DNA from 2 places in the Salimicrobium salexigens genome. Region 1 is predicted to be linked to the other one. Evidence: riboswitches for the same ligand, from Rfam matches in the RefSeq annotation. Region 1 holds a riboswitch; the other holds the start of a gene.
What was found. A riboswitch is a leader RNA that binds a small molecule or an ion and turns the genes downstream of it on or off. The one in region 1 is predicted to bind thiamine pyrophosphate.

Region 1 (10,533 bases):
TCCGGGAGAAATTGATCGTCACCATCACCGGATTGATCGGTGATCAGTTCGGCAGACGTGCCAAAGCTTTATCCGGCGCCATTACGGCCTTCGCTTTCCCGATGTGGTCGGTGGCCACGGCCATTGCATTCGCTTCTGCCTTCCACGTCTTCACCGGCGTGTCTCTGTCTTTATCCGTGGCGTTCACAGCCCTTCTTTTATTCGTCTATTTACAGTCGGGCGGCATGTGGGCGGTCGCCTTTACACAAACGATGAACACTATCATTTTCGCCCTCATGTTCATAATCGGTGCAGCAGCGTTCTTCATTAAACCCGGCATTTCCGGTCTGCAGCAGCTGGCAGTCGAACAGCCCGGGATGTTCGACTGGGACGGAGCCGGTCTTCAGGTCATTCTCGTATGGTTTGCCACATTTCTTGTGAACGTCATTTTAGCTCAGGCTGCTTTCCAGATGGCTCTGTCCTGCAGAACACCGGAAGAAGGGCAAAAAGGACTGATTGTGGCAGAAGTGATGAGCATCCCCTTCATTCTTTTCGGGATCCTCTTCGGACTCTCGGCGGCTGCGGTTGTCCCCGATGCAAGTCTCGGTCTCATAGCACTGCCCCGGTACCTGATGGGAGTCCTCCCCGCTCCGCTGGTCGGGATGTTCTTCCTCGGTATCTGGGCCTGTGCTCTCGGGTGGGGTGCCCCGTGTCAGTTCTCAGGCGCTACAAGTCTCGGAAAAGATGTGGGGAGCGCTATCTTCCCTGACGCTTCTCCCGAAAAGCTGGTCACGTATACGAAATGGTCACTGCTGCTCCTTACAGGCCTGATGATTGTCTTCGGCTTCCTGCGTACGGAACAGTCGGCCTGGTGGAACGTACTCGCCTGGACGATGAGAAATTCCGCAACCTTCGCTCCTGTAGTTGCTGCGCTGTTCTGGCCGCTCGTTACAAAAAGAGCTGTTCTCGGTTCTCTGTTCGGAGGCTTCACAGCAGGCTTGCTCTGGTATCATTTGAGCAACTGGCACCCGTCGGATTTCTTTCTCAATATCCATCCGGTCTGGGTGGGGATGAGCGTCAATATTCTTACCATGATAGTATTCACTGTCGTTTTCAGTTACGGCACCTGGAAAATATCTGCTGCCAGCCCTGTAAAAAGCAGTATAATACTCGGAACAGTCGTCGTCCTTTTAGCAGTTAACGGTTATTTTTACGAGACGCTTCACGCCGCCGGAGTCATCGGACTTACGTTATTTCTGAATGTATTAGCCGTGTTCATCGGGAGTATCATGTTCATTAAACCGAAATCGGCCACAATGGTTGCTAAGAAGGAAGTGGTATCTTAAAAATCATTGAGACCTTCGTCGTCACTAAACAGAAACATCCTCCGATACGAACAAAATCCCCGTCCCGAGTCAACGCTCCGGGCGGGGATTCTCTGTTTTCAGAAAAATGATCGTATCTAGTTCGAATTTTCGTCGAAATGGACGGTGTCTTTCAGTTTATTCTTGTCGTCCATGGAATTGCTGCTGGCCATCTTTTTCACGAATTCTTTAACGGTTTTGACGTTCACACCTGCTTCCCAGTATTCAGCAACGTCAGGAGTCGCTTTTACAAGCACAACGTTCGGGTCTTCGGCCGAAGCATTCAGTACTTTTTCGACAATTTTATTCCAGTACTCTTTCTTCTTCTTCACGTCCTGCACGAATTCAGCCGTTCCACTGATGGACACGTAGGAACTGCCGGCGTAGGCCAGATTCACCGAAGGGTTATTACCGATATCCCTGTATTTATCTGTATCTTTCTCCGTGATAAACCAGAATTCTTCCTCGTCCAGCAATACTTCCTGGGTGTGCATCGGACGGGAACTCAATCTGCCCTCCGGAGATACGGTCGTCAGCATCGCCACTTTTTCATCTTTGATGAGTTCTTTGATCTGCTTAAGGGTTTCTTCATTTTCCGAATGTTTATCAGTCATCATATCTTCCTCCTTCTGGTGCCAGGCATGTTTTGATATCCACCCTTACTATTCCCTGTTGTAGAAGCAGTTACACTTGCTGCCCGAACTTGTACATTACGCTTTTACAGCTTCGGTATGTGAAAGCTATGAAAAACAGGAGTAACTATAAAAATGAATGTTAAAAAACACACTGTTGACAATACTTGTACAAATGTTAGAATTTTACTTACAATTTAATATAAATCACTAGGGGTGCCTTTTCAAAAGGCTGAGATCAGAGTAATCGACTTTGAGACCCTCGGAACCTGATACGGTTGATACCGGCGAAGGGAAGTGTGCGGACGATATTTTTGCTATTTTTTGTTTAATCATACGTTCAAAGTCACTTTTCTTTTACCAGGAAAGTGACTTTTTTAATTTCAAAAAACGATAAAGGGGGGTCTCAGTGAAACTTGAGCAACCAGGTCAGGACAGTATAGGAAAACTTCATGTCATCTCCACTGGTCAGCAGCCTGGTGAAGAGCTGATGAGAATAATAGGTCAGGTGCTCCCCTATGTGGATTCTGTACATCTCCGGGAAAAAGAATGGAGCGATAGACAGATGATATGTTTTACCCAGCAGCTTTATTCCGTGGGAATGCCCATGCATAAACTTATTCTTAACCACCGGGCGACCATCGCCGACAAGGTAAAGGCTAAAGGGGTACAACTCACTCATGCAAGCATGAATCAGGTGAAAGTTCGTCGCCTTTATCCGGATTTGACGATCGGCTGCTCCGTACAGGAAGCCGTCAGAGCCTGGCACGATGGCGCTGATTATTTAATCTTCGGTCACGTTTTCACCAGCAGTTCGAAACCCGGATTGTCCCCTAAAGGTATAAGAGAACTGAAAAAAGTCGTGCAGCATGTAAGAGTGCCTGTTTTAGCAATTGGTGGAATTACTCCGGAAAATACCAACGTCGTGATGGAAGCCGGTGCCAGTGGAGTTGCCGTTCTGTCCGGTGTGCTGCTAGCTGATGATCCCGTTGAAAAAGCTGTGGCCTACAGAGAAGCGATACGCAAAGGAGGCGCAGGAAATGTATGACGTTATTATTGCAGGCGGAGGTGTTATCGGTAGCTCGATCGCTTTTCAACTCTCTAAAAGAAACTATCGCGTGCTCATAATAGAAAAGGAGGAAATCGGACAAAAAGCCTCCAGAGCTGCAGCCGGAATGCTGGGGGCGCAGAACGAAGTGGGTCCTGACAGCCCGCTCTCCCGGCTCGCTCGTGAAAGCAGAGAAATGTTCCCTTCTTTAGCAGAAGAACTGGAATCTGTCAGCGGCATAGACATTGAACTGATTCAAAATGGCATAGTCAGAGTCGCCCGTACCGAAGAAGAAGCGAAACAGTTAAAACGGGAGAATGAACGTCAGCAACGTTCGGGAGATTGTTCGGAATGGCTTTCACGAAGCCGGTTACAGGAGAGAGAACCCCGTCTTTCCCACCTCTCCGTTACAGGGGGACTCTACATGCCCGGAGACGGCCAGGTCAATGCCCCATCGTTAACAAAAGCACTGGCACATGCATCCGTTGAATTCAGTACAGAGATTATGGAACATACGGAAGTGCTGGATGTTCTGACCGAAAACAGACACGTAACCGGAGTCAAAACAACCTCCGGAAATATTTTGGCACAAACGGTCATTTCTGCTGGTGGGACGTGGAGCCGGGAGCTTTTCGAAAAAACGGGCTACACATTGAACATGTATCCGGTAAAAGGCGAGTGTTTCTCCGTTTATCATAAAGAACATCTGACGACGGCAAGCATATTTTCACCTGGATGTTATATCGTACCGAAGGCCGGCGGCAGGTTCATTGTCGGCGCTACACAAAAACCTGATGACCCGAATAATTCTGTAAGCATCGGAGGTCTGCGTTCTCTGATGGAACGTGCTATCCGTTTAATTCCTGACCTGCAGCATGCGGAATGGGGCGAAGCTTGGAGCGGGCACAGGCCCAAGACACAGACAGGCCTCCCCTATATGGGGGAACATCCGGAAATCGATGGGTTGTGGGTAGCGGCCGGCCATTTTCGCAACGGTATTTTATTAGCTCCGATCACCGGGTCGCTCATGGCGGATTATATTGAAGGAAAACCTGTATATGAATCCTTTAAGATTCAGTGATAGATACGTTAAGGAGGCGATTCTATGGAACTTTTGATTAATGGTACGACGGTGCAATTATCAAATAACATTACAACTGTTTCCGACGTCATCGATTATTTCATACCCGACCGGCCGGCGGTCGTCGTTGAACACAACGGAAACATTCTGACTAAAGAAAATCACTCGACCGTAAATGTTAAAGACGGCGACAAAATAGAACTGGTTAATTTTGTAGGAGGTGGTTGACATGCTAACTATCGGTAATAAATCTTTTCACTCCCGCTTACTGCTCGGAACCGGCAAATATCCGGATATCGATGTACAAAAACAGGCGGTAGATGCATCCGGAACAGAAATACTGACTTTCTCCGTCCGTCGAATGGATATTTTTGAATCTTCCCAACCCAATCTTTTGGAAAAAATCAGCACCAGCAACTACGACCTGTTACCGAACACGGCAGGGGCATATACAGCCGAAGAAGCTGTACGAACGGCCAAGCTGGCTTATGCCTCCGGTCTTTGTGACATGATTAAAGTGGAAGTGATCGGGGACAAAAAAACGCTGTTGCCGGACCCGGTGGAAACACTGAAAGCTACCGAAGAACTTTTGAAGGAAGGATTCATTGTCCTCCCTTATACATCTGATGATGTGGTTTTAGCCAGGAAGCTGGAAGAACTCGGGGCTCACGCTATCATGCCGGGGGCATCACCTATCGGCTCCGGCCAGGGTATTATCAATCCTCTGAACCTGAGTCTGATCATTGAGCAGTCACACGTACCGGTGATTGTGGATGCAGGTATAAGGTCTCCACAGGACGTGGTCACGGCCATGGAACTCGGGGCGGACGGTATTTTGCTGAACACAGCTGTATCCGGCTCTCCAGACCCCGTAAAAATGGCTGAGGCGATGAAACTGGCCGTGCAGTCAGGAAGACTCGGTTTCGAGGCCGGAAAAATACCAAAAAAACGGTACGCTACCGCCAGCAGTCCGGAAGAAGGAATCAGTTTCTGATGGAACAGCGTTACTCGAGACAAACATTATTTTCCCCCATCGGCACTGACGGACAAAGAAAATTACAGCAGGCCCATATCCTAATTATAGGGGCCGGGGCTCTCGGGACCAGTACAGCGGAAATGTTCACCCGTGCCGGTGCCGGCAAAATAACGATTGCAGATAGAGATTACGTGGAATGGAGCAATCTTCAGCGACAACAGCTGTACACTGAAGAAGATGCACAGAACCGCCTTCCAAAAGCTATTGCACTGAAGGAGAAGTTGGAAGCTATTAATCAGGATGTGAGAATCAAAGCTCACGTTACGGACGTGACGCCCTGGAATTTGGAAGAGCTCATCGGCGGAGTGGATCTGATGCTCGATGCTACAGACAATTTCGAAATCCGTATGATTATGAATGATATTTCCCAGAAGCACAATATCCCCTGGATTTATGGGGCAGTCGTCGGAAGTTACGGTATCAGTTACACGATTATCCCCGGGGAGACCCCATGCCTCCACTGCATGATGGAACAGGTTCCGCTCGGCGGTTTAACTTGTGATACGGCCGGTATCATCAGCCCCATCGTTCAACTGGTAACGGCACATCAGGGGGCAGAGGCACTGAAGATTTTAACCGGGAACCGGGATGCGTTACGTGAGAATCTCGTTTCTTTCGATCTATGGAGCAATCAGCACTCTTCTATTGATGTGCAAATGCTTAAAAACGATAATTGTTCATCGTGCGGCGCCTCCCCTTCCTATCCGTTCCTGGATTATCAAAACCAGACCAGGACAGCTGTTCTGTGTGGGAGGGATACAGTCCAGATCCGTCCCTCCTCCACACGTAAACCGGATCTGAAGCGAACGGCCGAAGACCTTTCTCCATTAGGTGAGGTCGAACAAAACCCGTTTCTCCTTTCTTTCTCCACTGGTGCCAACCGGCTTGTCCTGTTTCAGGACGGACGCGTACTGGTGCATGGTACCAGTGATGTTGCGGAAGCCAGGTCCCTGTATCACCGATATTTTGGTTAAAGTGGTGTAATGCCCGCTCTGTTAATCGAGTTCTTAGCAGTAACCTTACAGGTTTATCTGTAACGCTCCATGGTTTGGGGGTGTATCACCCCCCAGACTTTTTCATTTGGATAGTACGTATCGTTCTTATTATTTCAACTTTTGAATACGCAAATTCCTGTTCCGGATTACGCAAGTGGCAGATGGATTTTTCTTTCTTTGTTATAAATATCAAGCCAATTTTCTGTTTCCTCTTCGATCCAGTTCCCAAAACAATCCAGAAACTTCTTTATTTCTCTAGAATCGGATGAAGGATTTATTGCATACCAAAGAGCCGTCCTCATTTCTTTCTCTTTCTCGGGATAATGCTTCGAAAACAATTCATATGCCGGATACAAATCTCTCGTATACGCCTCTTCCTGAATTATAACAAGCGCTCCGCCGGCTCTCACTATGATCCGCATAATCCATGAACAGCAATCTTCAATATCCTCTGTATCTTCATTCCCTTCAAGCTCGCGTCTGGCTCTGTCGATCAAAGTGGACAGATGAAAGAGATGTTCGTTAGCAAGAGAGCTGTCGGGTTTGTAATCGGGAAGCTGACTGATAAGGTTTTCCCCGTACACACAGACCCCGTAAGTTTTTAAAATGAACGGTATCATAGAGCAGTACTCGTATTCTTTCACTTCCCTGAGGGAACTGAATCCCAGCTCAACACCATTGATAAAAGGATATTTCTGATCGATAAACCGGGTCGCCTCTTCCGTCCACCCCAAATCAAGGTTTTCAGGATCGGATTGAGTTACGATGATTACGTCTACATCCGACACACCTTCCACCTCTGCCCCTCTTGGCACGGATCCTCTCAAATAAATACTGTGGACTTCCCCCGGCAAAGCGGACAGACAGCTTTTGTTAATGAGCTCGATGACTTCCAGAAATTTATTATCAATATATGCAGGCGCAGCCTGGTTGATGATGTACCCTTGAGTATCCAAAGGACACAACGTACCTATTTTTTTAATTTCATTCATTTGTAATTATTACCCCCATCTTTTTTTCTTCCCCATATTTCATTTATTCTTTCCTCCCCGAATACTCCTGCCCCTTTTACCTGGAAAATCATTTATTCTTCATCAAAGCGGAAAGGTATACAAACGGGTTTCAAAAGCTTAAAATATATAAGTTGTTACTTTAGAAAGAGGAGACTGGATTATACATGTTAAAGCTTATTCCTGGCTGGTTTTCTGCGTCGTCGTATGGGGCAGCAATTTCGTTTTTGGGAAAATACTGCTGCAGAGTTTCTCCCCGGCATTTCTGACGTCTTTACGGCTTTTCTTTATTGTTTTGCTGTTGCTCGGTCTGGCGTCCTTCACAAAGAAACGCGTGAATCGTTTAGGTAAAACAGAATGGATAGCGATTTCCGTCTTAGGAATTATTGGTGTATTTATCAACCAGTGGTCTTTTTTTGTTGGACTGGAAACGGCAGACCCGACCACGTCCGCTCTCATTCTTGCCACGACGCCTATTTTAGCCGGCGTTCTGGGGGCCACATTCCTGAAAGAGAGATTGACGATCCGTATGCTGCTCGGGTCGGTAATTGCGATTACCGGTATCTTTCTCGTGGTTACGAAAGGAAGTTTTACGGTTTTACAGGTGGATAGAGGACTATTATGGATAGTAGTGACAATGATAACCTTCGCCATAATGATCATAATGACGCGCGTGCTCTCGAAGCGCATAGACCCGCTCCCTATCACTCTCTATTCCAATATTATCGGCTTTCTCATATCCATCCCTTTCGTCTTTATGTGGGACGATCCGATACGATTCGGTGTCACGACTTTCGACTGGGCTTTCCTGATCGGAACCGCGATTACCGTTCACGGTATAGCTACGCTCATATGGAATACGAATATCAGACAGGTGGATGCTTCCAAAGCTTCCATCTTATCGAACCTGGAACCCTTTTTGGCCATGATTACAGGACTCGTACTGCTTCACAAACCCATCACGGACGTGGAAATAGCCGGAGCTCTTCTGATAGTGGGCGGTGTTATATTCTCAACCTATCAGCGGAAGCGGCGTATCACCGGACAAAGACTTCCCACTCACTAAAACACGAAGACACCGTATACCGGGATGCCTTCGTGTTTTTTTCTGTATCCATAAATATTTTTTGCAACGTTTCCCCTCTTATGTTCCCGATCTTTTCACTCTGCTCTCCAGCTCCTCCTCAACTTCAGGCTCGTCCTCTCCTCTCACCGGTTTCTTCGACCAGAAGGTGGCCAGAATGGGCCCTGAGATATTATGCCACACGGCTGCGACCACGTTCGGTAAAGCTGCGAGAGGTCCGAAGTGTGCCGTAGCGAGTGCTACGCCTAGTCCGGAGTTTTGCATACCTACTTCAATGGAGATGGCACGCCGTTTACTTTCATCGAGTCTCATCAACACAGCCGCTCCGTAGCCTAGGATAAGGCCAATCAGATTGTGCAGCATCACGGCTGCAAAGATCTGCAGTCCGGAACTTGTAATACTCTCGACGTTTGCAGCTACTACCGCACAGACGATGGTGATGATAGCCAGTACGGAAATGAGCGGCACAGCCGTGGCGCTTTTGTCCACCGTTTCCGGAAACAGTTTCCTGACGAGAAGTCCAAGCGTAATAGGAACAATGATGACCTGCACGATTGACAGAAACATGGACACAGGATCCACCGGCAGCCACTGGCCTGCAAGCATCAGTAAGATGGCAGGCGTCAGAATCGGGGCCAGCAGTGTGGAGAAAGAAGTCATCGCGACAGACAATGCCAGGTTCCCTTTGGCGAGATATACCATGACGTTCGACGCCGTGCCTCCCGGAACAGAACCGAGCAGGACCAGACCGGCCGCCAGTTCCGCCGGCAAGTTGAGCAAATAAGCGATTCCGAGTGCCGTCAGCGGCATAAGTACGTACTGGGCCGCCACACCGGCAATCACCGGGAGCGGTTTTTTCATGACCAGTTTAAAATCGACCGGCTGCATCGTAAGACCGATGCCGAACATGACTACTCCAAGCAGAATGGTTATATACGCCCCGAGACCGAGAAAGACTTCCGGTACAAAAAAAGATATAAGAGCGGCTGCTATGACCCACAGCGCAAAATATTTTCCGGCGACGCGACTGATGGACTCGATCACCTTCATTGTCTGTTCCCCCTTCCGTTATGAATAAGCTTACCGGGATTCATAATTCCTTTAGGATCGAGCGCTTCTTTAATCGCCTGCATGACAGGAAGAGCTTTTCCGTGCTCTCTTTCCTGATACTTCATTTTCCCTTTTCCGACGCCGTGCTCCCCCGTACAGGTGCCTCCGCGGGCCAGGGCGTATTCCACAATCTCTTCATTGAACATTTCAGCTTTTCTGCGTTCTTCCTCTTTTTCCATATCAAGCATAAGGAGGGCGTGATAGTTTCCGTCGCCGACATGACCGAGAATCCCTCCATCAAGACACAGCTCCGTCATCTTCTCTCTGCCGTGCCGGATGGCCCCGCCGAGTTCCGATATCGGAAGACAGACGTCCGTAACCATCATTTTTTTGCCCGGGCTGTCATGGATGTAGGCATAGGCGAGATTGTGACGCGCTTCCCAGAGCTTCACGCGGGCGGCATTATCTTTCTCGAAATCAATAGCTTCACACTTATGACTCGATACGATCTCTTCCATGAAGGCGACGTCCTCCTGCAATCCTGCTTCGTTTCCGTGGAATTCCAGGAACAGTGTCGCCTTTTCTATGTAATCCGTGTCATTAAACCGGTTCACCTGCCGTATCGATGCTTCATCCAGCAGTTCCACACGGGCGACCGGAACCCCTGCCTGCAACATGGAAATCACTGCTCCCACCGCATAATCGATGGTCGGGAAAGAAGCTCTCGCAGCCATGACATGTTCAGGGATGCCGTACACTCTTAGCGTAAGCTCCGTAATACAGCCAAGTGTCCCTTCGGAGCCTACATAAAGACTGGTGAGATCATAGCCGGACGAAGATTTTCTGGCAAGGCTTCCGGTATGAATGATATCTCCACCCGGTGTAACGACTTCAAGACTCTGGATCTGGTCTTTCATCACCCCATATTTCACGGAAGTCGTCCCGCTTGCGTTCGTGGCGGCCATCCCGCCGAGCGTAGCATCGGCTCCCGGGTCCACAGAGAAGAACAGCCCATATTTTTTCAGTTCTTTATTCAGCTGCGACCTCGTCACCCCGGGCTGCACTTTCACGAGGAAGTCCTTATCCCGCACTTCCGTTACTCTATTCATGGAGGAAAAGTCGATCGTAATCCCCTTATCATAAGCGATCACATTTCCCTCAAGACTCGAGCCCAGTCCGAACGGAATGACCGGGACCCCTGAAGTTTCAGCTGCTTTCATAATTTGACTAACTTCCTCCGCCTTCTCCGGAAAA
Region 2 (10,533 bases), on a different contig from region 1:
GTCCTCATAATTTCTCCGTCATACAATACATCGACAGCTTCTCCATCCAGATGTCCGCCTTTAATGAGCGCGCCGCGGCTGCCGAGTTTTTCTACAAACAGTCCTGCCGCTTCTTCCATATCAGCTTCTGTCTTAATAGTCATCCTAAGCAGCGTTTCCGCTTCCGGAATATTCGGAGTGACGACATCAGCATGAGGAAAAAGATATTCGGAAAGCGCCTCCCTCGTCTCCTCTTCCATAAGAGGATGACCGCTCGCAGTTACCATGACGGGGTCACAGACGTATGGTTTCCGCCGGGCCCCGATCCATTCCCCTACTGTGCGTGCAGCTTCTTTCGATGAAATCATTCCGGTTTTGATAGCATCCACAGGCAGATCCTCCTCAATACTTTTAAGCTGAGCAGTAAGGAATGGAACAGGTACGTGATGAACCTCCCGGACTCCCATAGTGTTCTGGGCGGTCAAAGAAGTCAGCACAGACATTCCGTACACCTGCCATTCTTCCATCGTCTTGATATCCGCCTGAATCCCGGCTCCGCCTCCGGAATCGGATCCTGCGATTGTCAGTGCTGTATATGGTCTCATCTCGCCGCCTCCTTTCCTGCAGGCCATTCTTCCAGTGAATAGGACATTTCCCAGAAAGCGAGTTCCAACTGACAGCTTTTCCGGAAAGCTTCTTTCATTTTCCGCCTGTCTTCCGGAGATGCCCGCTCCGCTTCCTCATCCAGACGTTTCATCATGTAGCCGGTGGTTTCGGCAATAGAATCATCGGCATAGAATTCAATCCACTCATAGAAAGGATGGTCCGATTCCGGAGAGAAACGCCGTTTCAATTCTTTTCCGATTTCATCGTAAGTCCACGGACAGGGAAGCATAGCCGCAATTGTTTTTCCGAGCAGACCTTCTGTGGCCACACTCTTCATGTGAGCACGATAATGATCCGCTGTCGGTGGCATCGGATAACCCTGAAGATTTTCGTACGGGGTGCCTGCGTAATCGCTTAAATTGCGGTGTGGGTGCATCTCATCCCCCAGCACAAAGGCGATCTGATTATGAAAAAATGTTATATCCTCCCGACTGTCGGATTGGGAAATGGCCGTGCCATAAAGGGTAAGGAAGGTATTCAAGTATTCATAGTCCGCTTTTACGTAGTGAGCCACCGCTTCTTTCGGCAGTTCACCTTCGCCAAGACCCTGTACAAACGGGTGATCGAAAATCGCCTGAAATACATCTTCATTTTCTCTTCTTAATTCTTTCGTAAATGACATAAAAATAGCCTCCTCGTTTAGTATAAAGGAAGCCCCCATGTGCAGAGTGCTTCCCTTCGGCGGCATGACCCGCATCAGGTTCAAAGGGACTAAGGCAAAACCTTATCTCAGCGATATCCGCGCCCCCAGCAGTTCAAATAATTAAGTTGTCACGATAGCTGTCTGTTTCAGCCGGACTGCGACCATCCAGCCTATCAGCGCCCCGGTCACGGTACTTACAGCGAATGAAGGTACAAAAGCGAAAACCCCGGCGCCTGTACCCATCAACAGATTGGCGATCGGTACGGAAGCAAGAGATCCGAATAATCCTGTCCCGATGATTTCACCGGTTACCGCTCCCCCGATACGCTTCGTGTAGTGATATGTCACTCCCGCCACAAAAGCCCCGATCATACCCCCCGGAAATGCTAGCAGAGTGCCGAGACCTAACAGGTTCCGCAACACAGCTATCAGGAAAGCTATCGTCACCGCCGGCAGCGGTCCAAGCGTAACGGCAGCAACGACGTTGACGGCATGCTGGACCGGATAGGCCTTTGCTATTCCGGCCGGAAACCACAGCATCTGTGCCCCGAGCGTTCCGAGTGCAGTAAGCACAGCCATGGTCGTAAGCAGTTTTGTGCGATTCATAATTCTCCCCCCTTTTATCCCAGGCAGAAGAAGAAGCAAAAAAACCGGGTCCTGAATTACAGGACCCGGTTCGTCAATGGTATGTTGACTACTTCCCCACGCTGGTATGAGCCAGATCAGGTCCAGAGAGTCGGAAAGTCATTCTTTCCTCTCAGTCCGTATCACGGACACCCCTAGTAGTTGATTACTTATTCACTTGGACGATACCAGTATAACAAAAGCCAGAATCTTTTGCACCATCTGAACCGTTTTTTCGAAAATATCAGTAATTTCCACAAGGAGGCATTGACAATCCCGGAGAGAGTAATAGAATTTAGAAAAAGCAGTCTTTTTGCTACAGTAAGGGGTGTAAGCAATGATTCGCATCGACAATCTTACCCGGCGGTTTCCGAATGGCAAAGGGATTTTCAACGTCTCTTTTGAAGTACAGGAAGGGGAAGTGTTCGGGTTTCTCGGACCTAACGGATCTGGTAAATCCACGACTATCCGTCATCTCCTCGGGTATATGAAACCTCAAAAGGGGAGTGCTGTAATTGACGGTTATGATACGTGGAAGAATCAGGCGAAAGCACGGGGAAGAATCGGTTATTTACCGGGGGAGATCGCTTTTCTCGAAGGAATGACAGGGAGCGACTTTCTCGATATGATGGCAGGAATGCAGGGGATCACGGACAAGAGCAAACGGACCAGCCTGATTCAGCGTCTCCAGTTTGATCCCGATGCTCCTATCCGGAAGATGTCCAAAGGGATGAAACAGAAGATCGGAATCGTTGCGACATTTATGCACGACCCCGATGTATATATTCTGGATGAACCCACCTCCGGACTGGACCCCCTTATGCAAAAGCTTTTCGTCGAGCTCGTGCTGGAAGAGAAGGAAAAGGGAAAAACCTTTCTGATGTCCTCCCACAGCTTTTCGGAGATTGAACGAACGTGCGATCGTGCAGCTATCATCCGGAATGGAGAGATTGTTACGGTCAAGGATATACACGAACTGCAATCCATGCAGCGTAAGGTCTTCGATGTCACACTGACCCGGTCCGAAGATGTTGAAGCTATGAAGGAATCCAGGCTTTCCATTAAAAAAACGGAGGGGTTATTCGTACGGGTCGAAGTCCAGGGGGACTTTGATAATTTTATCCACGAATTATCGAAGTACAGCGTCAAAAATATCAGTGCCGGCACCCAGAGTCTGGAACAGATATTTATGGATTACTATGATGCAGAGGAGGCCGGGTCATGAATTTTCCGCTTTATAAACAAATGATGAAATCAAATATTAAATTATTCCTCGGCTTCGGTCTCGTTTCCGCTATTTATGTAGTTCTTATGACGTCGCTGTTCCCCCTCTTTGCGGACAATCTCGATGAAATGGAAAGCATGATGGAACTGTTCCCTGATTCTCTATTAAGAGCTCTCGGACTGGAAGCTTTCGGCAACTATGGCCAGTTTATTTCAGCGGAATACTACGGATTATTCTACCTGCTTATTTTGGGTGTGTTCAGCGTAATGAGTGCGGTGCAGTTGCTGGCAAAACTTGTGGACCGGGGTTCCATGGCTTATCTCCTTTCCACCAGAATCTCCAGGGTTCAGATTGCTTTTACTCAGATGATGGTTCTGCTGAGCGGTCTTATCATTATACATGTCCTGAATTTCGGCGGGGGACTGGCTGCCGGCGAACTGCTGATAGATGAGCAGAATGCGATAGCCATGAAAGATTTTTTTCAGATCAACTTTGTGGGGTTTTTGTTATTTTTTGCAGTAGGGGGGTACTCTTTCCTCGTGTCTTCCCTGCTGAACGATGAGAGGTCGGCGTTAGCGACAGCAGGCGGGTTGACCTTCCTTTTTTACGGAATGAATATGATTGGAAAGATTGTGACCGATGTCGACTGGTTACGGAACATCACTCCCTTTTCGCTTTATGAACCCGGAAAAATCGCCGGAGGAGATGCGGAAGTATGGACATCTTCTCTCATACTTACGGGTATTGGAATCCTTGCTTATACTCTGGCAATCGTTCTGTTCAGGCATCGGAACCTCCCGTTGTAAAAGTCTGCCATACAGGAAGATCGATACTCAGGTTCAAAAGGAATCAGGCCCCCGGCATGTTTCTTTCACCTGTTTTCCGGATACACGACCACCCCGTCTTTCTCGATGATAGGCATCGCTCCCCACCGGCCCTGCTCGTGTTTTACCAGGGAAATTCCATCCTTTTCATCTAAAATATGATAGACATCCCATCCGTTCGCTTCCAGCCAGTTACTGACAAGCAGTCTGTGACAGCGGGACGGGTGTCTTTCCGCACAAAAATACGCAACATCCTTCTCACCGGCCAGTGCTTCGAGCCCGACTATTCCTTCCCTGAACTCCTCCGTCAGTGTATAGTCTGCATAATTGTGAAAGGACTGGTTCTCCCAGGCTCCGTTCACCTCCGACTGCACGTGGCCTGCTTTATTGCGTCGTCCTGCAAGGAGAGGGTGGTAGGAGTATGAAAACCCTCCCCCCGCCAGCCACTTCTTCATGTTCTCCTGATTGAAATGGGGAAACTTACGACTCGCCGGAAACGCCCGTACATCCGCCACCGCATTCACTTTCGCCTCTTTCAGCATAGAAAGAAAGAACTGTTTCGAGTGGGAAGAGTGTCCAATCGTATATATGTAAGGTTTCCTCATTCCCGGGAACCCTGCTTTAACCGGCGAACCTCTTCTTCCAGTCTGGTAATTTTTTTTGCGTTGATCTCGACTACTGCGTAAACAATCCCTATCACAAAGCCCAGGATCGCTCCTCTCCACCCAAGAGTGATCAGCCCGACGAACGCTGCCATCAGTATGTAAAAAAATATCATTCTTTTCCTCCCCTTCTAAATCTTTCTGAGTTTCTTTCCGCTTTGTTCCTTATTTCCTGTTTAAAGTCCCGAACGTCTTCTTCTGAAAGATTTTCCTTTTCCACCAGTGTTTCTCTGCGCTTTTTTCCGTATTCAATGACGAGCTCTTCTTCTCTTTCCACAAGTCCCGTCATGTCCCCGAGAAGCACTTCTTTTTTATTGAAAAACGGGCCATTGCGTATGAGTACAGCCTGGTCATCGACTGTTATATATTCTTTTCCCGATCTCGTAAAAAAGTAGAAAGTGTTTATTACCCCGGAAATAATGATGACTCCTGTCACAATTTGGATGAAACTGAGAAGCAGAGGGGAAGGGTCTATCGAGGCCATAGTAATAATGTTGGCTGCAACAGCAGCCATTGCCTGCCACAGAGATTTGAGGCCCTCACGCTTCCACTTCTTGGAATTTTTATAACGATACTCCATAGATACCCTCCAATCAAGATACCGATTATAACAGAGACTGTAGATCGGCGAATGTTTCAATCGTCTGCTCGGCCCTGTCCACCTCACCAAATCCGTAGGATGCGTAGTAGAAAGGAAGGCCTGCACTTTGAGCGGCTTCTTTATCTCCCGAGGTATCCCCCACATAAATCGGGCTGTTAAGATCGTTTCTTTTCACCACGAGCTGAATATTCTCTGCTTTGGAGAGGCCGGTACGTCCAGGATTTTCAAAGTCCTTAAAATATTTCTCCAGCTGATGGGCCTGAAGAAACGCTTCAATATAGCCGTCCTGGCAGTTACTTACGATAAACAGAGGATAGTTGTTATAAAGGTGCTGCAGAGTACGTTCCACCCCTTCGTATAATTCCCCACCCTGTTTTTTAATTACTTCGATCTCCGCTTCAAAACAATTGTGGATAATCTTTTCACCCTCAGACTGATCAAGATGCGGGAATAACTTCTTAACTACTTCTTCTGTTTGGAGTCCCATTATAGATTCCATATCTTCCCGACTAAGTTCTTTTTCTTCGGGACGATGTGCCTGAATTGTTTCATTCCAGGCATCTTTCACCGTGGAAATGGGATCCCATAGAGTCCCGTCTAAATCAAAGATAACACTATCCATGAATCATCACTCCTTTTTACGGCCCATAATCTTGCATCCGTTCCGTCCTGAACAGGCAATGAGCAATTTGTTATTTTCGTAATCTTTCCTGTACCCTATATGGACAAAGACTCGTGGCAAGAGAGCGATTTCGCCTCCCTCTGTGCATTTTGTTTGTCAGTCGGCGAACATTAAGTTTCCCTGTCTCAACTGTTTTGAAATCTCCTCCGGGTCAGGACAGACAGTGGGCTGGAAATCAATCAGTATCATCGAACGTTCCCCCTTCATTTCTTCTTTCCCTTTCGTTACGGGAGCAACATAATGACTGACCATCGGATCGAACACTCCATATGATTCGAGAGGGGAAGTCAGCGTCATCTGCTTCAGCAGCTGTTTCTCGTTTACGTTTTCCGGTACTTCTCCCGCTACATGAGGAGTGCCTATAGCATTCCCGCCCCCTTCTGCGTTCTGACGATGGACAAGATGGGCGAACGTGAATGGTTCCCCGTCCTGATGGAGATGGTTCGGAGAAGACACTGCAATTTCCTGTTCATTATCCACTTCCAGTTTCACAAAATGAACCCCGGCGTGAATAGGGAGAAGAAGGTCTTCCTCTCTCCAGAACGTCTGTCTGTAATCGAACAGAATGATGTCATCAAGCAGACGGTTCTCCCGCATTTTCTCTGAAATAGCCGGAAAATCACGGGCGCTGTCCGTATATTCAGGGTTGAAGCTCCCCTGGAAATACTTGTACATTTCTCCCTCTTCGGTCCGAACGGAAGGCAACCACTGGACATGGCCTGTGCCCGGTATAATCACCGCTCTCCCGTATCTTCTGTATCTGTTCAGTTCCTGCGCATACGAGTCTGCCGGCAGCGTAGCGAACTCCTGTTTGATTTCCTCCAGCTCTTCTTCAAGGTGACGGGTCTTCAGTATATTTTTCAGATCGTAATATTCATACCCGAAACGTTTCAAATAACTCACTTTCTTCTCCTCCTGTTGCTCATAATAATACTTTTCTTATGGTGTAAAATACCGCCGGTCAATATTGGCTGATTCAAATTAAAAACCGGTACGTACGAATGCCGGAATCGTCACTTTCTGTTATTGATAGTGTGAAAAATGATAAACGTAATCAGAAAGAAGAATACAAGACCGGCGCCGATCAGCATATCAATCACAAATTCCAATCCCCTCTTCCTCCTTTCCCGTACAGTAAAGCAGTATCAAACACATATTCTCACGTCTGAAATTATTTTATCATAGAAAAAATCCCTCTGCTTAAGCAGAGGGGGAGGCAGGAGTCATTCCGGCAGCGGAGTCTTTTCCGAAATGAAACCTTTCGTTACCATTTCTTTCCGGAAATCTTTCTGAATCTCTTCCTGCAGCAGAAGCACATCTTCTTCAATATAACCACCAGTCGCAGCCACCGAATGATTAGAAAAAAATCGTCGTGTGATCGATCCGTAAGGGCTTTGCCCGGACGTGCTTCTGCAAGCCTTTCCCGTGACAGGGTCAGAATCAAAGCACCTGAGCTCCAGACCCTGGGCATGCTGAATGGTCTCTTTAACTTTTCTTTATTCATTACCTTACTAAAGAGAAACATACCCTTCTTTATTCAAAACTCTGTCAGAAATTATTCTTTTGTTGCATAGACAAGGATATCTTTCCCATCTATAATGTGGGTATGCTCTTATAAAGAGCATTCATGTGAGAAAGACCTCCCAACCTCCGGGAGGAAGACTCATCTGCACATGTTAATTCAGAAACATCGAACAGCGCTCCTTCCACCCGCCGGTGGGGGAGCGCCTTTTTAAATTTGTCGCTTACTCTTCCAAAAGCGTTACGCTTACACTTACGTCGAGGTTCTGTCCCCCTCCGCGATATACCCCCTGCAGCGGACTTACATCTGCATAGTCACGCCCCGTGCCGATTCGTATATGATTCTCCAGCGCTTCTACGTTGTTCGTCGGATCGAGTCCCGTCCAGCCGACACCAGGAACCATCACTTCCACCCAGGCATGAGTGGCAGCGTCCCCGACGAGAGCCGAATCTTCCCCGATATATAAATATCCACTGGCGTACCGGGCCGGTATCCCGTTCCCCCTTAACACTGCAATCATAATATGAGCAAAGTCCTGACACACCCCTCCCTGCAAAGGCCATGCTTCGTGTGCTTTCGTATTCACATCCGTCGTGGTTGTATTGTAAAACAGCGTATTGTGCACGTATCTCATCAGGTCGATAGAAAACTGAATCGGATCCGTCGGATCACCGACATTTTTAGTAAGCAGATCAATCTGTTCTTTGTACATGAATGTATAGGGTGTTTCGTTCAGGTAGGCCAGATAGTGTTTGCGAAAAAGCTCGGAATGAAATATCTGCTTCATTTCGTCCGAATAGCGGATCATATCGATAAAAGGGCTCTTCTGAATACTGACCGTTGAAATCGTTTTGACCGTCAAATGTTTATGTTTTTCGGGAATAAAAAATGTTTCCACGTGATTCCCCCACACATCGACGTGCTCTTTTATTACAGAGACAGGCGAGATCTCCGAACGGTAGGCCAATACCCGCTGGCATTCATCGGAACGCGGTTTTAACCGAATGTGGTTCATGCTTTGATCTACGGATGTTTCATAGTGGAATTTATTTGTGTGTTCAATTTGGTATTTCATAAAATCGTTTGCTCCTTCTCATGTTGAGGATGTTGGTACAGAAAGATAGTAGGTTTCCATAAACAGACTGCTTAAAGCGATGCACTGCTTCTGAAAATGGTCAAGAAACCTCATAAGTTCTTCCATGTTCATGTCTTTAATCCCGGTATCGCTGATTTCTGCAAGAATCACATCTGTAAGCTGAAACAGCTCTTCCGAATAGTGATGCACCTGCCCGCCTTCAAGATCCATTATCGCTTCTTTAATATGCGTCATACAGTAGTTTATCGACCTCGGAAACTTTTCTTCTTTTACAAGAAAATCAAGGACGTACGCAGAGTCCATGGTCGGCGGATGTTCTTTGATGAATGAATCGTATCCGTTCAGGAACCTGAGAGCAGCCAGCCAGTAGTAATAATTGTTCGTTGTATGTTGAAGGGGTTCCCGCCTTTGTTTCTCACAGACGACGTTCAGAATACGGGCTGTCTTCTCCGCACGCTCAAGCCACTTGCCAACCTTGATGAACGTATATGGTACCCCTCTGGTCATTGAGGATTCTATTACCCCCTGCGCGGTCATAGAGGTGCGGGTGACTGTTTTCAAATAGTCTTTCGTCCGTGCCAGTGTCCCTATATTTCCTCCGCTGTCCTGATGATCAAGATGGAATTCATTGAGAATCTCCCACAACTCGCCCGGGATAATATCACGCGTATTCTTAGTGTTCTCTCTCGCGACTTTCATACAGTTCTCGATGGAATTGGGATTAATCGGATTCATTGTCAGATACTCGATCATAGTCCCTCTTTCCATTCTCGAATAATGATTGATGTAGTCCCGGTAGGAAGCACAAATCTCAAGCACTTCTTCCCAGTCCCTGTCCAGCACTTGCTGATCAGCCGCTTCGAGCATATTTATAAGCTGAACATTCAGTACCCGGGCGTTATTTTCGGAACGCTCCAGGTTTCTCGCCATCCAGTATAAAGCGTCTGCCGTCCGACTAAGCATCTGTTTCGCCTCCTCCCGACAAAATCCACGTATCTTTGCCGCCTCCTCCCTGAGAAGAGTTGACGACGAGTGACCCTTCTTTCAGGGCAACCCTCGACAACCCTCCGGGAAGCACATTCATCTCCGTTCCGTTCATGACGAAAACCCGTAAATCCACGTGACACGGATAAACATTCCCACCCTGAAAAGCCGGAGCCCGCGACAGTTTGATAGTAGGCTGGGCAATGTACTGATTCGGCTGTTCTATCACTTTCTCACGGAAAAGCGCTCTTTCTTCTTCCGTGGACTGAGGACCGATAAGCATATCGTAGCCCCCGGAAGCCCCGACGTTTTTAATAACCAGTTCTTCCATATTCTCTAAAACGTATTGAAGACGTTCCGGATCACTGAGAAAATATGTTTCCACGTTTGGAATAAGAGGTTCCTCTCCGAGATAAAAACGGATCATTTCGGGAACGTATACGTACATCGCTTTATCGTCCGCAACGCCATTCCCTATTCCGTTCAGGATAGCTACGTTACCTTTCTTATATGCATCAAGAAGTCCGTTCACTCCGAGAGCCGAATCCGGCCGGAAAGCTTCCGGGTCAAGAAAATCATCATCAATACGCCTATAAATAATATCGACCCGTTTCAGACCGCGTATCGTTTTCATGTAGACGACTCCGCCTTGAACGAAGAGATCTCTGCCCTCCACGAGCTCGATACCCATCTGCTGAGTCAGAAACATGTGATCATAATATGCGGAATTGTAACTCCCCGGAGTCAGAAGTACCACATTCGCCTCTCCTTTACATCCGGACGGTTTGTGATCGCAGACCGCCTGGTGCAGTTTCGAGAATTCGTGCTCAAGGGTACGGATGGAATGATTGAAAAACAGTTCCGGATACACTTGTCTCATAACGTAGCGATTTTGAAACACGTAGGACATTCCGGAAGGGTTACGCAGATTATCTTCCAGCACACGATACTGCCCATGTTCGTCACGGATGAGATCCACGCCGGAGAGAAAGATATGGTTATCAAGAGGTATATCGACGCCCTGG

Region 2: it holds a riboswitch for thiamine pyrophosphate, as region 1 does, so the genes downstream of both, thiW (energy coupling factor transporter S component ThiW) here and BW931_RS07175 (thiamine phosphate synthase) in region 1, are expected to answer to the same signal.

The regions. Positions count from the first base shown of each region.
Region 1 is NZ_FTOK01000005.1:30,436-40,968, reverse strand. It holds gene BW931_RS07185 (sodium:solute symporter family protein) at 1-1,325, shown strand, start outside; gene BW931_RS07180 (pyridoxamine 5'-phosphate oxidase family protein) at 1,442-1,957, opposite strand; TPP riboswitch at 2,178-2,288, shown strand; gene BW931_RS07175 (thiamine phosphate synthase) at 2,385-3,023, shown strand; gene thiO (glycine oxidase ThiO) at 3,016-4,104, shown strand; gene thiS (sulfur carrier protein ThiS) at 4,129-4,332, shown strand; gene BW931_RS07160 (thiazole synthase) at 4,334-5,098, shown strand; gene BW931_RS07155 (thiazole biosynthesis adenylyltransferase ThiF) at 5,098-6,114, shown strand; gene BW931_RS07150 (nucleotidyltransferase domain-containing protein) at 6,282-7,127, opposite strand; gene BW931_RS07145 (DMT family transporter) at 7,309-8,211, shown strand; gene BW931_RS07140 (bile acid:sodium symporter family protein) at 8,290-9,279, opposite strand; gene BW931_RS07135 (FAD-binding oxidoreductase) at 9,276-10,533, opposite strand, start outside.
Region 2 is NZ_FTOK01000001.1:280,146-290,678, reverse strand. It holds gene thiD (bifunctional hydroxymethylpyrimidine kinase/phosphomethylpyrimidine kinase) at 1-584, opposite strand, end outside; gene tenA (thiaminase II) at 581-1,267, opposite strand; TPP riboswitch at 1,302-1,404, opposite strand; gene thiW (energy coupling factor transporter S component ThiW) at 1,409-1,894, opposite strand; TPP riboswitch at 1,971-2,079, opposite strand; gene BW931_RS01465 (ABC transporter ATP-binding protein) at 2,250-3,137, shown strand; gene BW931_RS01460 (ABC transporter permease subunit) at 3,134-3,943, shown strand; gene BW931_RS01455 (DUF488 domain-containing protein) at 4,009-4,566, opposite strand; gene BW931_RS13445 (hypothetical protein) at 4,563-4,739, opposite strand; gene BW931_RS01450 (hypothetical protein) at 4,736-5,203, opposite strand; gene BW931_RS01445 (HAD family hydrolase) at 5,229-5,846, opposite strand; gene BW931_RS01440 (2OG-Fe dioxygenase family protein) at 6,003-6,809, opposite strand; gene BW931_RS13750 (hypothetical protein) at 7,130-7,255, opposite strand; gene BW931_RS01435 (transglutaminase family protein) at 7,652-8,503, opposite strand; gene BW931_RS01430 (alpha-E domain-containing protein) at 8,522-9,487, opposite strand; gene BW931_RS01425 (circularly permuted type 2 ATP-grasp protein) at 9,480-10,533, opposite strand, start outside.